3 regions of the Rossellomorea sp. DA94 genome follow, and region 3 is predicted to be linked to each of the others. Evidence: riboswitches for the same ligand, from Rfam matches in the RefSeq annotation. Region 3 holds a riboswitch; each other region holds the start of a gene.
What was found. Region 3 has a riboswitch for S-adenosylmethionine ahead of P8596_RS18320 (methionine ABC transporter ATP-binding protein). Riboswitches for the same ligand answer to the same signal wherever they lie in the genome.

Region 1: linked by a shared signal. The riboswitch ahead of P8596_RS21115 (O-acetylhomoserine aminocarboxypropyltransferase/cysteine synthase family protein) and the one ahead of P8596_RS18320 (methionine ABC transporter ATP-binding protein) in region 3 are both predicted to bind S-adenosylmethionine.
Region 2: linked by a shared signal. The riboswitch ahead of P8596_RS20280 (methionine ABC transporter ATP-binding protein) and the one ahead of P8596_RS18320 (methionine ABC transporter ATP-binding protein) in region 3 are both predicted to bind S-adenosylmethionine.

The regions. Positions count from the first base shown of each region.
Region 1 covers NZ_CP122397.1:4,064,448-4,070,072, reverse strand. The annotation lists gene P8596_RS21140 (class I SAM-dependent methyltransferase) at 167-745, shown strand; gene P8596_RS21135 (hypothetical protein) at 761-1,372, shown strand; gene P8596_RS21130 (peroxiredoxin family protein) at 1,365-1,946, shown strand; gene P8596_RS21125 (DUF302 domain-containing protein) at 2,030-2,410, shown strand; gene P8596_RS21120 (trans-sulfuration enzyme family protein) at 2,538-3,677, shown strand; SAM riboswitch class I at 3,766-3,884, shown strand; gene P8596_RS21115 (O-acetylhomoserine aminocarboxypropyltransferase/cysteine synthase family protein) at 4,170-5,465, shown strand; gene metX (homoserine O-acetyltransferase MetX) at 5,529-5,625, shown strand, end outside.
Region 2 covers NZ_CP122397.1:3,887,045-3,892,669, reverse strand. The annotation lists gene gcvH (glycine cleavage system protein GcvH) at 1-84, shown strand, start outside; gene P8596_RS20300 (YusG family protein) at 178-414, shown strand; gene P8596_RS20295 (toprim domain-containing protein) at 592-951, shown strand; gene P8596_RS20290 (thioredoxin family protein) at 954-1,271, shown strand; gene P8596_RS20285 (SCP2 sterol-binding domain-containing protein) at 1,787-2,137, shown strand; SAM riboswitch class I at 2,250-2,356, shown strand; gene P8596_RS20280 (methionine ABC transporter ATP-binding protein) at 2,508-3,530, shown strand; gene P8596_RS20275 (methionine ABC transporter permease) at 3,527-4,195, shown strand; gene P8596_RS20270 (MetQ/NlpA family ABC transporter substrate-binding protein) at 4,211-5,035, shown strand.
Region 3 covers NZ_CP122397.1:3,510,201-3,515,825, reverse strand. The annotation lists gene P8596_RS18340 (lamin tail domain-containing protein) at 1-477, opposite strand, end outside; gene P8596_RS18335 (MgtC/SapB family protein) at 870-1,400, shown strand; gene P8596_RS18330 (glycerol-3-phosphate responsive antiterminator) at 1,437-2,006, opposite strand; gene P8596_RS18325 (iron-containing alcohol dehydrogenase) at 2,276-3,448, opposite strand; SAM riboswitch class I at 3,967-4,073, shown strand; gene P8596_RS18320 (methionine ABC transporter ATP-binding protein) at 4,194-5,219, shown strand; gene P8596_RS18315 (methionine ABC transporter permease) at 5,209-5,625, shown strand, end outside.

The DNA.
Region 1 (5,625 bases), 550 kb from region 3:
GAAAGGATCCTTCAGAGAGGGATCCTTTTTTGCCGGGAAAAGAGCACTATCACCGTCTGTAATCATGACGGTAAGGGATACACTATGAGTAAATCACTTGCCTGAATGATGGAAATTTAAGATACTAATACATAATAGGGTATATATTTCGAACGGAGGAAACGTCATGACCGGACACTTATTCGAACATCACAAAGCTTCAAAGCTGCTTGACCCGGAACGACAAGAGCTTGTACCAGTGGATAATGTATTAAAGTTGCTTCAATTGAGGAAGGAGGATATCGTTGCCGATCTAGGCTGCGGGAATGGCTATCTAACCCTTCCGATTGCCAAAGAGGTGGAGACGAAGGTCCAGGCGGTAGACCTGCAGCAGGAGATGCTTGAGTACCTTAAACATCGTGCTGGGGAAGAAAACATAGATAATATCGTGTATGTAAAGTCGTCTCTTGAATACCTTAGCTTTAACAAAAGTACATTGGATAGGGCCGTTTCTGCCTTCGTCTTACATGAAGTGCCGGACCTGATCAAAGTCTTTCAGGATCTTCACGATATGCTGAAGGACGATGGAATCTGGTTGATTCTTGATTGGGAAGCGGTGGAATCGGAAATGGGTCCTCCTTTAGAAGAACGTATACCATCTGAGGAACTTGAACGTCAGCTCAATTCAGGAGGATTCAAGACAACAGTGGGGCATCTGCATCCTTCTGTATACTATATCGTTGTGAGAAAAAACACTTCTTTATGAAAGGTGTAGAACTGAATGGATGAAAGATGGTACACCGTAGGCTCTCTTACTTTCCCATCAATCTGGGGAGCGATCATCGCCTCGTTCATTTTGACCTTTCTTTTCCTCTACTTCTGGAATCGAAAGGCTAGCGACTGGTATTCAAATGGAGTTTTTTACTGCTTGGTCATCTGGAAGCTGAGTGTCATTCTCGTTGATTTTCAAAATGTCATTGAACATCCCATTACGATCCTTTATTTCAATGGTGGAATGTGGGGGTATTGGTTAGGCTTGCTGACAGTGCTTTTATTCATTTTCGTTAAAAGGGTGGATAGGACGTCTCACCTGGTCATTGCCTGGATGAGCACAGTCGTTTTCTTTGAACTTATCTTTCATTTGCTCCAATTTGATATTCTTGCAGGGGTATTTCAATTCATCATCAACGGTGCACTGATCTTATTTTTACTGAAAAAAGAAAATGATAGCGATACTTGGGCCATCCAATTGGTGATCGTTTTCACCCTTCTTCAACTGCTATTCCAATCCATTTATGGAGGCTTTATGTTTACCACTGTCACCTGGACGTATCTCATTGTGATGGTTTATCTTATCTTTTTCAACGGAAGGTGGAAAACGAACATTGAATAAACGAAATTTTGCTCTGGCGATCGTTGCCCTGCTGATCGGGATCTTCCTGGTGAATTTGTTTCAGGATCAACAGGAAAAAAAGGCAAAAGAAGAGGCTGACCAGTTGGCCAAAGAGTCCATGGATCTGACTGATGCCAAGCAGGGGCTCACGAAAGGGGATCGTGCACCGGACTTTACCTTGACCACTTTAGATGGTGAAGAAGTCAAGCTTTCCGACTATCAGGGAAAGAAAGTGATCCTGAATTTCTGGGCCACCTGGTGCCCGCCATGTAAAGCGGAAATGCCCCATATGGAACAGTATTACGAAAAAAACGCGAAAAAAGAAAATGTCGAAATCCTTGCCGTCAACTTGACCTCACAGGATGATGGGGAGAAGGCAGTCCAGCAATTTGTCGACGGTTACGAACTCACTTTCCCCATTCTCATGGATGAGAATGGGGATATCGGAGACGAGTACCGGGCATTCACGATCCCGACCACTTACATGATCGACACAAACGGCCTCATCCAGCACAAAATCGTCGGCCCCATGAACGAAGAAATGATGGGTAAAATGGTCGAAGGGATGAAATAATGAGAGGGACGGACCTCGATCAGGACGTTTCAATGCATACACTATGAGGTATAAATAACCATGACCCAAAAAGGAGGATCACTATGTTCCACTACACAAAAGAAGTTTCAATGAATGTGAAGGATGCCGTATCAGCAGTAGAGGCAGCCTTGAAAGAAGAAAGCTTCGGGGTTCTGTGGAATCTTGACCTGGCCGCAAAGCTTCAGGATAAAGGGCTGGATTTTAACGAAGAAGTCGTTGTCCTGGAAGTATGTAATCCCCACGAAGCGAAAAAGGTGCTGGAAGAAAGCATGCTCGTCAGCTATTTCCTGCCTTGTAAAGTGACGGTATATACAGAAAAGGGAACGACGAAAATCGGTATGGCAAAGCCGAGCAAGCTGATTGAAATGGTTGATAACGATGAATTGAAGCGGTTGGCGTTGGATATCGAAAATCGCCTGATCGGGTGTTTAGAAAACGTCTGACGAGGAGAACCTGTTGCATTAATGCGACGGGTTCTTTTTTTTGCCTCCCAACACCTCATACTCCTCACAATCTTCTGAATATGATACACTTTTAAAAATACATAGATTCAGGAAGGATGACAGTGAAATGAAATTCACCACCAAGGTCGTACATAGTCAGCTGAAAGGAACAGAGGAAATCCGTAGTAAGACAACACCGATCTACCAGACGTCTGCTTTTTCTTTTACGTCTCTGGAGGAGCTTGAGGGCTTCTATGAGGGGAAGTCTCCTTATCTTTATTCAAGGACGGGTAATCCCAACACGGATGAACTTGGGAAGATGGTGGCAGAACTTGAAGGAGCTCCTGCCGGTGTCGCCACGTCTTCCGGATTGTCGGCGATCCTGGTTGGTCTCCTTGCCATTGTTCAGGCAGGGGACCATATTGTTGCGGCGGAGGATTTATACGGAGGCACTTTCCATATGCTGAAAGAAGAGCTGAAATCATTCGGTATTTCGACCTCCTTTGTCGATTTCACGAGTGAGGAGGAAATCGAGGCAGCACTTACTCCCGACACCAAACTTCTCTACAGTGAGACGGTAACCAATCCATTTATGCGGGTAGAGGATATTTCAAGAATGGTAGCTCTTGCCGAAAAGCATAACCTGAAATCGATGATCGACAATACATTTGCTACTCCATTTCTGCGTCAGCCCTACCTTGAAGGGGTCGATCTGGTCGCTCACAGCGCTACGAAGTATATCGGCGGGCATAGCGATATCACAGCGGGAGTCGTAGTCGGAAATGAAGAACTTGTTCAAAAGGCAAGGGAAAAGGTCGTCAACATAGGTTCCAACTTAAGTCCTTTTGAAGCATGGCTCACATGCCGGGGGGCGAAAACATTGGCACTTCGGGTGGGGACCCAGGCTCAGAACGCGGGAACACTTGCAGATGAACTGCGCAGCAATGAGCAGGTGAAGAAGGTCTATTATCCAATTGATCTATCCGATAAAGGAAATGGCGCAATCGTCACCATCGAACTCGATGACAGCTGCAATATCAGCACATTCTTCAAATCCCTTGGGTGGATCAAGATCATCCCGTCCTTGGCCGGCGTGGAAACAACGGTTTCCTATCCGCTTGGAACCTCTCATCGTGCCCTTCCGAGAGAAGCGCAGGAAAAACTAGGCATCAACACCCATGTGGTGCGCATATCGTTAGGTATCGAGGATGGGGAAGATATCGTTTCTCAATTCAACGAGGCAATAGCAGCTTCTGTTAAAAAATAAAAAATTCTGAAAATGGTCTTGACGTTGAGGCTGGTTACCCTTTATAATTCATCTCAACGCATGAATTTTTCACATTGACAATTAAATGCTCTTATCCAGAGAGGTGGAGGGACTAGGCCCGATGAAACCCGGCAACCTTCATGTACGCACTATGCGTCACATGAAAAGGTGCTAATTCCTGCAGGCGATCTGCCTGAAAGATAAGAGGAGGACCCTATTCAATTAGACCCTCTTCTTAGGAAGAGGGTTTTTTATTTTATCCTCTTCTCGCTTCTTAGGCTTTTGCATGGGGGTTCAGCAGGAGAATGTTTGGATGATTTCACCTGCTGATATTCTGTGAAAAATCAGCAGGTGAAATCATCCCGAAAATCAGCAGCTGAAATTCTTCACAAATTCAGCTGCTAAAAAAAACCATCCAATTCAGCAGCTGAACCCAACCAACCAACCATCCACATCAATCCAAAAACTAAAAAACTCTAGGAGGAATTCCAAATGACCAAATCATTCGATTTCGACACACTTCTTCTTCACGGCGGCCAGGAGCCGGACCCAACTACAGGCTCAAGGGCGGTACCCATCTATCAAACGACATCCTACGTGTTCGACAACAGCGATCACGCCGCAAAGCTATTCGCCCTTGAAGAACCGGGAAACATCTACACCCGTATCATGAACCCGACCGTTGACGTCCTTGAGAAGCGCCTCGCCCTTTTAGAAGGGGGAATCGGAGCCCTGGGTGTATCATCCGGGATGGCCGCCATTTCTCTTTCCATCCTGAATATAGCCGGTGCAGGGGATGAGATCGTGGCAGCCACCAATCTGTACGGTGGAACGTACAATTTATTCTCTACGACTCTTCCGAAATACGGAATCAAGGTTCATTTCGTCGATCCGACTGATCCGGAAAACTTCCGAAAGGCGATTACGCCGAAAACAAAAGCGGTATTCGCAGAGACGATCGGAAATCCGAGCCTGCACGTCCTGGACATCGAGTCGGTGGCGAAAGTGGCCCATGACCATCATATCCCACTCATCATCGATAACACATTTGCCACACCATATGTGTGTAAGCCGATTGAGTGGGGAGCGGACATCGTCATTCACTCTGCAACGAAGTGGATCGGCGGCCACGGTACGGCCATCGGGGGAGTCGTCATCGACGGTGGGAAGTTTGATTGGAATCATGAAAAATTCCCTGGATTCACAGAAGAGGACAGAAGCTATAATGGACTTCGCTACGCACAGGATGTAGGGGCGGCCGCATTCATCACAAAATTAAGGGTGCAGCTGCTTCGGGATCTCGGGGCGTGCTTAAGTCCGCAGAACGCATTTCTGCTATTGCAGGGACTGGAAACCCTCCATCTCCGCATCGAACGTCACACGGAGAATGCCTTGAAGATTGCGGAACACTTAAATCAGCACAGCGGAGTTGCCTGGGTTTCTTATCCGGGTCTGCCGCAGCATCCGTCCTACGCTCTTGCTCAAAAATATTTGAAAAATGGAGCAGGTTCCATCGTCGTCTTTGGAATCAAAGGGGGCAGGGACTCAGGACGTAAAGTCGTCGACAACATTTCCCTCTGGTCCCATGTTGCCAATGTAGGGGATGCGAAGTCATTGATCATCCATCCAGCGTCCACGACGCATCAGCAATTGAACGATGAGGAAATCCGGGCCACAGGCGTAACCGAGGACCTTGTAAGACTTTCCGTCGGATTGGAATCTGCGAAGGATTTGATCGAGGATCTGGATCATGCGATTGAGGTGGCGTTGGAAACGTCCCGGGTATAAAAGGAACTGATTTCACCGGGGTGCCGCGGCGTCCCGAACAACATAAAAAAAGGAGGTGGAGGAATGGAGAATTCATACTCATACGAAGTAAGCTCCATTACCATCCCATCCCTCACATTAGAGTCAGGCACCACATTGCACAATGTAAATCTGGCCTATG
Region 2 (5,625 bases), 380 kb from region 3:
GTCGTTGTGGAACCAACAGACGCTGGAGAAGTAGACAAGCTGATGACAGCTGAAGAGTATGATAAAATGATCAATGAAGGATAATTTTCACCCGGACACCTTGAGGATTTCTCAAGGTGTTTTGTTTTTCTTTTTGGGCATCATATGGGTATTCGCAAAAAGAAAGGATGAATACGCATGGTACTTGAACCAAAGAAATTAGATGTCACAAGCAGGGTGACAGGCAGGCTAAAAAATGGTGAAGTCGAATTATTCCTCGACGGTCAGCCAATCGGTAAAACGTCCTTGCCCCTTGATGGACTGACAATGGAACCGAACTTCGAAGCAAAAGAAAATAAAATTTATCAGAACTATACTTCCACCGAAGGCCATGATGCAAGGTACACGGATTGCGACGAAGGTGGATGGTGTTAAAGGTGACCCGCGGTGCCAGATTCGTGTATGGATCTGGCACCATTTCTATAAGCAATGAAACAAACCACTTGCACTATTTTTTGTAAACATGAGAAAATATGAGTAGAAAGTGGACATCATCTCTTGTTATCTGAATATACTATCCTAATCTTATTTCTGAAAGATAAGGTGATGATCATGATGGAACTTGACGAAAAGGTAATCATTGTCGAAGGTACAACAGACAAGCGGAAAGTAAGAGACATAATCAAAGAACCGATTGAAATTATTTGCACAAATGGAACGATAAGCATCACCAAAATGGACGAACTCATCGATGAGCTGTTTGAAAGGGATGTATACATCCTCGTCGATGCGGATGATGCAGGGGAGAAGTTACGTAAACAATTCAAGCGTGAATTCCCCGAGGCGGAACACCTTTATATAGACCGGATGTATAAGGAAGTGGCCGCAGCCCCGGAATATCATCTTGCTTCCGTTCTCATTGGTGCCAATATCGATGTGCATAAAGAATATCTTGGAAAAAGGATGATTTAGTTTTGTTGGAGGTAAGCCAGACAGAAGAATTAAACGAATCGATCAGATCCCATGCGTTGGAAGCCGTTTATCTATATACACCGATGTGTGGTACATGTCAGGTCGCGGGTAAAATGTTGGAAGTGGTCGAGAAACTCCCCCAGTCATTTCATTTTGTGAAGGCGAACCTGAACTATCTGCCCCAATTTGCCGAAGAACAATCCATTGAAAGCGTCCCCTGCCTTCTTTTATTTAAAGATGGACAGGAAATGGAAAGAATCTATGCCTTTCAATCCGTCCCATTCCTATACGAAACCATCAACAAAATCCAAAACATCTAGTGGGGATAAGAGACCTTTATGAAAGGTCTTTTTATTTTGTCTTCACTTCTATTCTTCACCAGCTTTAGAAATAGGATGAAATTGCCCTCTCAACACATATGAATAAATGACTATTAAAACGAACTAATTTGAGAAGTACATTATTAGTGTTGATTGGAGCGGAAGATGCTCGACTCCTTCGGGAATAGCGGGAAAGTTGAGACCCCGCAGGGCGAAGCACGAGGAGGCTCAACTCACGCCCCGAAGAAAGCGAGCATCTGGAGCGGAAATCAACCAGCACGATGCTGATAAAAAACAGAAAAAATTTACGAAAGTAGTCATTTTCTTTCTACAAACGAGGACATATTTCTTGGGAAATGTTTCGAATCCCATCATTTTTTGACTGGTCATCACCCAATTTCTTACTGTTCGACAAATAAGATAAACTCATTCAAAACATGTCGAGAATGTCTAAAAGGAAAAAATACCTAAAAGTGGAATTGATACTATATAGAAGTTTCACTGGGAGGGTATTCATGCGAATCTATTTAGAGGAATTAGTAGATCAGTGTCATTCAAGGTATCACTTACGACTCTTATTTCCGGACAGCCCATTTGTTCTTCAGTTTCAATGTGAAAAGGAACGTTATGCAATCTCCATTTCAAACAGGCGGTGTACTGTATTGACTGATGGTAGCGGGGAATCGCATTTTGTCATTGAGGGACAAGAGCAGGACATGCTATCCCTACTAACAGGAGAAGAGCGATTGTCTCAACTGATTGAAAACGGCATCCTGGAAGTCAGGGGAGGATACCGCCAGCTGTTATTTGTAGAATCCATCCTCTGGCTGACAAGGTCCAGGGTCAAGGAACCGGTTCAAGTTTAAAAAACATAAGAAAAAAGAATTGACACATTTCTATTTTCGATGATAGAATCTCTCTTGTAGCAAATTTTCAGAGTCTTTAACAATTCAAAAAATTAAATAAATCGATACTTTACTCTTATTTAGAGAGGTGGAGGGACGTGCCCTATGAAGCCCGGCAACCGTCAATGAAAATTGAAATGGTGCCAATTCACTCAAAGCATTTGCTTTGAAAGATGAGAGAAAGGATAGTCCTATATATGATTATGCCTTTCTGCTTATCGCAGGAAGGCATTTTTTATTGTAAACGAAAAGGCTGTGGGGATTGCCCGGTATGTGCAACTGTAATTCTTATTAAAAAGGTCGTTTTACTCAGAAAGAAGGTGGAGACAGCATGATTACCATATCAGATGTGAAAAAAATCTATCAATCAAAATCTGGCCAGATTTCAGCCGTTGATGGCGTCACCATCGACATTGGCCAAGGGGAAATTTTTGGAGTGATTGGCTATAGTGGGGCAGGGAAAAGTACGTTGATCCGGATGCTCAATGGACTTGAAGTTCCCACGAATGGAACCGTGAACGTAAATGGACAGATCGTTTCCAAAGTGAAAGGGAAAGATCTTCGGCAGGCGAGGCAGTCAATAGGGATGATCTTTCAGCATTTCAATCTCCTTTGGTCGCGTACGGTACTTGAAAATATCCAGTTTCCATTAGAAATAGCCGGAGTTTCTAAGAAGGAGAGAGTGCGAAGGGCCAATGAATTATTGGAGCTGGTGGGATTAGAAGGAAGAGGAGACGCCTATCCATCCCAGTTGAGCGGTGGACAGAAACAGAGGGTCGGGATTGCGAGATCCCTTGCAAATAATCCCGACGTCCTTCTCTGTGACGAAGCCACCTCTGCTTTAGATCCGCAAACAACCGATTCCATCCTTGATTTATTGGTGGATATTAATAAACGTTTAGGTCTGACCATCGTCCTGATCACCCATGAAATGCATGTGATCAAAAAAATCTGCCATCGTGTGGCGGTCATGGAACAAGGGAAGGTGGTAGAACTAGGGGATGTTCTTGAGGTGTTCAGAAATCCTAAAGAGCAGGTGACAAAGCGATTTGTGAGAGAAGTATCTCAAGTGGAAGAAACAGGGGAAACAATCGATCACCTCGTAGCTCAGTATCCGGAAGGAAAAGTACTGAAATTCACCTTTGTTGGTGAATCGACTGAGCAACCGCTCATTACCAGCTTGATCCGAAGTTTCGACTTGGATGTCAATATCCTTCAAGGACAGATTTCCCAGACGCAAAAAGGGGCTTATGGTACGCTGTTCGTTCATCTTGATGGAAACGAAGAGACGATTTCTGCAGCCGTTGCCTTCGCTGAGGAACAGATGGTCAAAGTGGAGGTGATCGGAGGATGATAGAAAATATATTTCCGAATGTGGACTGGGAGAAGATGTGGGAAGCGACAGTTGAAACCCTTTATATGACGGGGATGTCAGTTCTGATTACCTTCGTAGTAGGACTGATTCTCGGGATCCTGTTATTTCTTACATCCAAGGAAAATTTATGGGAAAACAAGCTTACATATACGGTGACCAGTGCAGTGGTCAATGTATTCCGCTCGATTCCGTTCATTATCCTGATTGTATTACTCATTCCATTTACAAAATTCTTATTGGATACCATCCGCGGGGCGAACGCGGCCCTGCCCGCCCTGATCATCGGAGCAGCACCGTTTTACGCACGCATGGTGGAAATTGCATTGAGAGAAGTGAACAAAGGCGTCATCGAAGCAGCGAAAGCGATGGGAGCGAAGACTAGCACGATCATATGGAAAGTGCTTATTCCCGAATCTCTTCCGGCTTTGGTTTCAGGTATCACGGTAACAGCCATCGCCCTGGTGGGGTATACGGCAATGGCGGGTGTCATCGGTGCCGGGGGATTAGGAAACCTCGCTTACCTGGATGGTTTTCAACGGAGCAGGGAGGATGTAACCCTTGCCGCAACCATCATGATTTTACTCGTTGTATTTGCCATTCAAATCATTGGTGACTACTTCACAAATAAATTAGACAAACGATAAGAGGAGAGAAAACAGATGAAAAAATGGTTAGCAGGAATAGTAGCAGCAACAAGTATCTTTGGATTGGCAGCATGCGGGAGTGATTCCGGCTCTGGAAGCAGTGACGGGAAGGAATTAGTGGTAGGAGCGTCAAACGTTCCCCATGCGGAAATCCTTGAAAAAGTGAAACCGATTTTGGAAGATAAGGGAATCGACCTGCAAATTGAAACATATCAAGACTATATCCTTCCGAATAAAGACTTGGACAATGGTGATTTGGATGCGAACTACTTCCAAACCGTACCTTACATGGACTTGCAGATGAAAGAGAACGAATATGATTTCGTCAATGCAGGCGGAATTCATATCGAGCCAATCGGTGTATATTCCAAAAAGTATAAATCTCTTGAGGACCTTCCTGAAGGTGCCACGATCTTGATGAGTAATTCCGTATCCGATCATGGCCGCATCCTTACATTATTAGAGAAAAAAGGTCTGATCACGTTAAAGGACGGAGTGGAAAATACACAGGCACAGCTGGAAGACATCAAAGAAAATCCAAAAAAACTGAAATTCGATTATGAATACGAAGCGGCACTCCTTCCGCAAATGTATGAAAATGAAGAAGGGGACGCAGTTGTGATTAACTCCAACTATGCCATAGATGCAGGCTTGAAACCCCTGGAGGACTCCATCGCCATCGAAGACAGCAACTCCCCATATGTGAACGTAATTGCTGTAAATAAAGGTGACGAAAACAAAGAAGAAGTGAAAGAATTGGTCAAAGCCCTGCGCTCAAAAGAAATCCAGGACTTCATTAATGAAGAATGGGATGGAGCAGTTGTACCCGTAACGGAATAACAATAGAAAAGAGGCTGGGACATACCTTAATCCAATTCCTCTAAAGACGAATAAAGTGGTGACTACTTGTTACACCGCTATTGATTTCCGTGCAAGACTTCGCTTTCCTCGGGCGGAAGGCGAGCCTCCTCGTCGCTGTCGCTCCTGCGGGGTCTCACCTATTCCGCTTTTCCCGTAGGAGTCTTCGTCTTGCACTCCAATCAATAGCTAGATCCTGCTGTAAACACAAAATATGCATTAGCACTAATAATAAAAGCGCCATTCACCAAGGTTGTTGTTATTCATACACAGACAATAGTTTTCGAATGTTTGATTATTTGGGGTGTGGCGGTGCAAAATGAATCATTCACATCAAGTAAGAAAAGATATTTATATATTTAACGGTAATGGCTTACAGCAACTCATAGAAACAGAATTGGTGGATCTAATGTTGAAGCAAACTCGACATTACAATGTTATAGTGAATCACTTACGCTGGGAAATCAACCACTACTCACTACATTCAAAAATAATTATATTTACGTATACAGCTAAATAATAAATCCGAACGACTTCGAATTAAAAAAGAATTTTTCGAAAGATCGTTCGGA
Region 3 (5,625 bases):
GCCGTCTGCGTTCGCAATTCCTACCTGACGCAGGCTGCTGTCATGCAATCCCTGCCCGGAAGAGGTCAGCTTGACTTCGTATACATCCTCGGGCGTTAGGTTCATCTCATAATTGGAGTTGAACTCCCAAAGGGGTACATCAGGATAGGCCAATTTCTTTAACCATAGGACGAGGGAATCTTTTGGCTGGATGATTTTATCTTCGATGGGCCAGCGGTTGGCCGGGCTTGAGAAGTTACTTGTGAAGTATTGAAGCTGATAGTCCTGCAGGTTGATGGCTTCTGAGGTGGTATTATAGATTTCGACGTACTCATAGGGCTGTCCTGACCCAGCAGACTTGGTGACGATTTCCGTAATGATAAGGGGCGGGGTGGTTTCTTGCGCACTTGCGTTGTGGACCTGAAGCAGTAAAAGTCCTGTAATGGCGAAAGCAAGAAAGGCGGCTATCCGGGTGATTGAGTTGGTTTTCAACATCATTTCCTCCTTTTTTCTATTGTTTATGTAAAAAAGAAAAGAACCCCATGGCAATGGAGTGCACGATGACCGTACACACGATTGACACAGGGTTCTCCTCATCTCTACCCACTATATTCACTGTTTAATTCCATAATACAATGGACCCACGATTTAGGAAATGGGCATTTCGATTTAATTTAGTGTATATTTAGAATTTTTAGATATATCATTGAAATGAAGAGGAAGTTGGTGTATGATGAAAGGAATAAGATGAAGCTTGGTAGGAAGAGTAGAAGAGATCCCCTATGAAGCGAATGGTATGATTTTTTTCACAATACTGTGGAGAAATCATCAATTCGTTTTGTGGCGCGGTCTCTTTTTCATTTAAGGAGGAAGAGGGTATGGCGAATTACATGAATGAAGTAACGAGGTTCTTCTGGCAGCATGATATTTATTTCCGAATTGTCGTGAGCGCAATATTAGGATTCATCATAGGTTGGGACCGGACATCCAAAAATAAGCCCGCTGGTTTAAAAACATACACATATGTATCAGTGGCTTGTACCTTGATCACGATCGTCTCGATCGAAGGCGCTGAGATGCTCAGTCAACCGGGGAGTGGTAAGATGATGGATCCTTTCCGTCTGGCAGCGCAGATTGTTTCCGGCCTTGGGTTCCTTGGTGCAGGAGTGATCCTAAAGGACGGATTGAGGGTGAAAGGACTCACTTCAGCAGCGATGATTTTTTACGTGGGGGGAGTCGGTATCGGCATTGGAGCTGGATTTTATTCCCTCGTCATCTTTGCCACACTGGTAACCTTCATTATTACGAAAATAGGAAACATCTTTGAAGAACGGGAGATCACAATCGTACGGGTTCGCCTCCCGTGGATCGGGAAAAAAAGAAAATCAGACGGCGATGCAGAAAAAAAGGTAGGGACCTAAAAGGACTGGAACTCGAGGAGTTCCAGTCCTTACTAGTCAAACATCCAAATTCCAAAGCTTCGGATCCCCGGAAGAAATAGCGAGGGCGCCGGCACTCAGTCCATTCAGAATATCCTGCTTATTACTGATCAAGCCACCAGCGATGATGGGTAGGGTAGTCATTGCAGTCAGCCTGTCAATGACAGAAGGCATCAGACCAGGAAGGACTTCAATGGCATCGGGCTTGCAGTTATGGGAGATGTCAATCCCCTTCTCAAGGGCATTCCGGTCGATGAGAAAAAGACGCTGGATTGTCATCAAACCTTCTTCCTTTGCATACTTGATCAAATTGCTCCTCGTCGTAATGATGCCAGCGGGTTTCCATATTTCTGCTATGTATTTAATGGCACTCTTCGTATTGGACAACCCATCGATGAAATCAATATGGATAAACGTAGTTTTACCGGCTTCCTTCAGCTTTTTTAAATAGCCGTTCATCGAAATCAAATTGCCCGTAAGGATGAACACGATGTTGGCGTTTGACTGTATGGCTTTATCCAAGTCTTTTTCTTCCTTGATGGAAGCGATGACCTGGGATTGGACGATGTCGATAATGTTTGGTTTCATGGACTTGGCCCCTTTTAATAGTCTGAATATTGTTTTTCTTTTAGTATAGCATAGTTGTTTTTAGGTGGTGAGAGGAATAATCTAAGGTAGACCTTTGCTTATCGTGCCTACCTAATATCACCCAGAGTGCCGTAAATCAGAAAGAAAAAAGAGCAAGAGAAGACGGCTGGGATGACTAGTAACACTGGGGAAAGAATCATGTTCACTAGTAAAAAGCAGAGCCCGGGAAATCCCATAAGCTCTGCTTTACTTATTTGTTCAATTGATCTTTACGCTTTCACTAAAGATTCCTTGCCATAGTAAGCGGCTTTAAATAGCTCTTTCATTTGTTCTTGACTAGTCTCACGTGGATTGGTGCCTGTGCATGGATCTTCCATAGCATTTTCAGCCATTGTATCAACATGCTTGTTGAACTCTTCTTCGGATACACCGTAGTCCTGAAGGGTAGTCGCAAGACCGAGGTCTTTGTTCAATTGATAAATATATTCAACAAGAGAATCAGTCAATTCTGTATCGTTATTTCCTTTCAGGTTCAGACGGCGGGCGATTTCAGCAAAGCGATCTTCCACGACTTCACGGTTAAACTGGATGACGTAAGGCAGGTAAATCGCATTGGCATAGCCATGCGGAATGCCGAACGTTGGACCACTTTTGTGGGCAAGGCTGTGCACGTTACCGAGTACAGCGTTGGCAAAGGCCATGCCTGCCATGGCTTGAATGGTGTGCATTTTCTTAGCGGCTTCCTGATCGCCCTGATAAGAAGCAAGAAGGTTATCCTTTATCACTTCAGCTGCGCCTAGTGACAGGATATCCGTATACATGGTACGCGGTTTCGCTACATATGCTTCGATGGAGTGCGTGAATGCGTCCATGCCGGTATAAGCAGCAATGTGCTTCGGCAGTTCTTTAATCATAACCGGATCGATAATGGCGACATCCGGTGTTAGTTCGAAGTCAGCAACTGGATATTTCACGTTCGTGGTTTCATCGGCCAGAACAGAAAGGTTGGAAACTTCCGAACCACTTCCGCTTGTCGTCGGAATACCGGCAAATTTCGCTTTATTGCGAAGTCGCGGCAGTTCGAATGGCTTAATGGCATCTTCAAAAGCAAGGTCCGGGTGCTCATAATAGAGCCAGATCGCTTTTGCAGAATCCATCGCCGATCCTCCGCCGATTCCGATTATCCAATCCGGCTGGAACTCATCCAGCTCTTTTGCTCCTTTTTTGACCATTTCAAAAGTAGGCTCTGTATTGTAGCCTTCCAGTACTTTTGTTTCTATATTGGCAGCTGCCAGGTGTTCCTCTACCTTGATGAGGTTTCCGTTACGTTTAACAGAACCTCCTCCAATAACAAGTGCGGCTTTTTTACCTTCAAAAGACTGTAACACTTCAAGTGCATTCTCTTCGAAATAAATATCGCGTGGAATTGTAAAACGACTCATAGTAAAAATAGCCTCCTTAAGTTTCATTGATTGATTATCGTTTTAAGTGAAAACATTACCCCTGCCGTTCATCGGAGGGCAATGGAATGTAATATTCCCATTTCTTGAATGAATAAAACATCACTGGTTGCTCGCAAAGCATCTGGAAAGTTTCATAACGGACTTGTATTAAGACAGAATTCACATACGAATGAAAAGTGAAAATCACCATGCTACTTGCTCCAAACTTAAGATCTCTCCGATTTTCATAAGAATGGGAATTAACTATAAGTCTCTTTTTCAATCACTGCTATTTTTTTGTGGTTGGGCAGAATAATAGAAATATTTTCTTCTAGTAACTTAGTGAATTGAAACGAAATGAATATATTGGCCAATTAAAGACTGGTTAAAGTGACCCTAGTTGAATAGACCTACACAATACAAAATATTCAAAAACAGGTTTGACAAACCAATTCAAATCCTTTACCATTACCCTAATGCTTAAACGCATCATAACTTTAACTTAATAAAGCGATATCTTCTTATCAAGAGAGGTGGAGGGACTGGCCCTGCGATACCTCGGCAACGGGTTCTTAAATGAATACCGTGCCAATTCCATCAAGTCATATGACTTGAAAGATGAGAAGAGCGGGACATATACATATTTGTGCCTCTCTTCTTATGAAGGGGGGCACTTTTTATTTTCACCCATGTCCATAAAACCCAGGCATCAGGAAGAATACATAACGAAAGGAGCAAGTCTTGTATGATCAGAGTTCAGAATGTTACGAAAGTATTTGAGACGAAGGATGGCCCCTTCACTGCTTTGAGGGATGTTTCCTTTGAAGTGAAGAAGGGAGAGATTTATGGGGTGATCGGATTCAGTGGGGCTGGAAAAAGTACGCTTGTCCGCTGTCTCAATTTTTTAGAGAAACCATCTTCAGGAGATATTTTCATAGAGGGTCGCAGCTTGAAAGATCAGTCGCCCATCGATTTGAGGAAAGAGCGGCACCGTATCGGGATGATCTTTCAGCACTTCAACCTGTTTCAATCCCGGACGGTGGCAGGGAATATCGCCTATCCTCTGAAACTGGCAAAATGGCCGAAAGATAAAATCAACGAAAGAGTAAAGGAGTTGCTTGCGTTTGTCGGACTCGAAGATAAAGCGAAGCATTATCCTGATGAACTGTCTGGAGGGCAGAAGCAAAGGGTGGGGATAGCAAGGGCCCTGGCGACGTCTCCTTCGATTCTGCTCTGTGATGAAGCCACATCCGCCTTGGATCCACAGACGACGGAATCAATTCTGAACTTATTAAAGAGAATCAACGCGGAGTATGGCATTACGATCGTGATGATCACCCACGAAATGGGGGTTATCAGGGAAATTTGTGATAAGGTCGCGGTCATGGAAAATGGAGAAATCGTGGAAGAGGGAAGCGTCTTCGATATCTTCTCCGACCCGCAGACCTTGACAACCAGAAACTTTGTGAAGAGTGTCATGAATGATCAGCTGCCGGCATCGGTTCTTGATAAATTGAACGACAGCAAGGAAGGGCGCATCTGCCGCCTCATATTTAAGGGGGATTCGACAGGCACGCCGATCCTTTCCGAAACGGCAAAGAAATTCAATGCCCATATCAATGTATTATTCGGCCAAATCACGGAACTCCAGGGCAAGCCGTTCGGGAATCTCATCGTACAAATCATCGGCAGCAAGAAGGAAACAGAAGAGATCCTGGAATATTGGAAGAACAGATTATTCGTAAGCGAGGTGGAGAAGCGTGCAAGTTAACTGGGAATTATTCTGGCCAAGAATTATTGAAGCGACATGGGATACTTTGGCGATGGTGTCATTCTCCCTTCTGTTCGCAACATTGATTGGACTTCCCCTCGGTATCATCGTCGTGGTGACGAGAAAGGGGCACTTACTCGAACATAAAGCCGTCTTTTCAGTACTGAGCAGCATCATCAACGTGTTTCGTTCGATCCCGTTCATCATCTTGATGGTGGCCATCATCCCCTTTACAAGATTGGTAGTGGGAACGTCGATCGGAACGGCGGCAGCGGTCGTACCGCTTGTCGTATTTGCGGCACCGTATATTGCGAGACTGGTAGAGAGCTCGCTCCTTGAAGTGGAGCCGGGGGTCATTGAAGCGGCGGAGTCCATGGGGGCGGGGCCGTGGCAGATCATCTTCGGG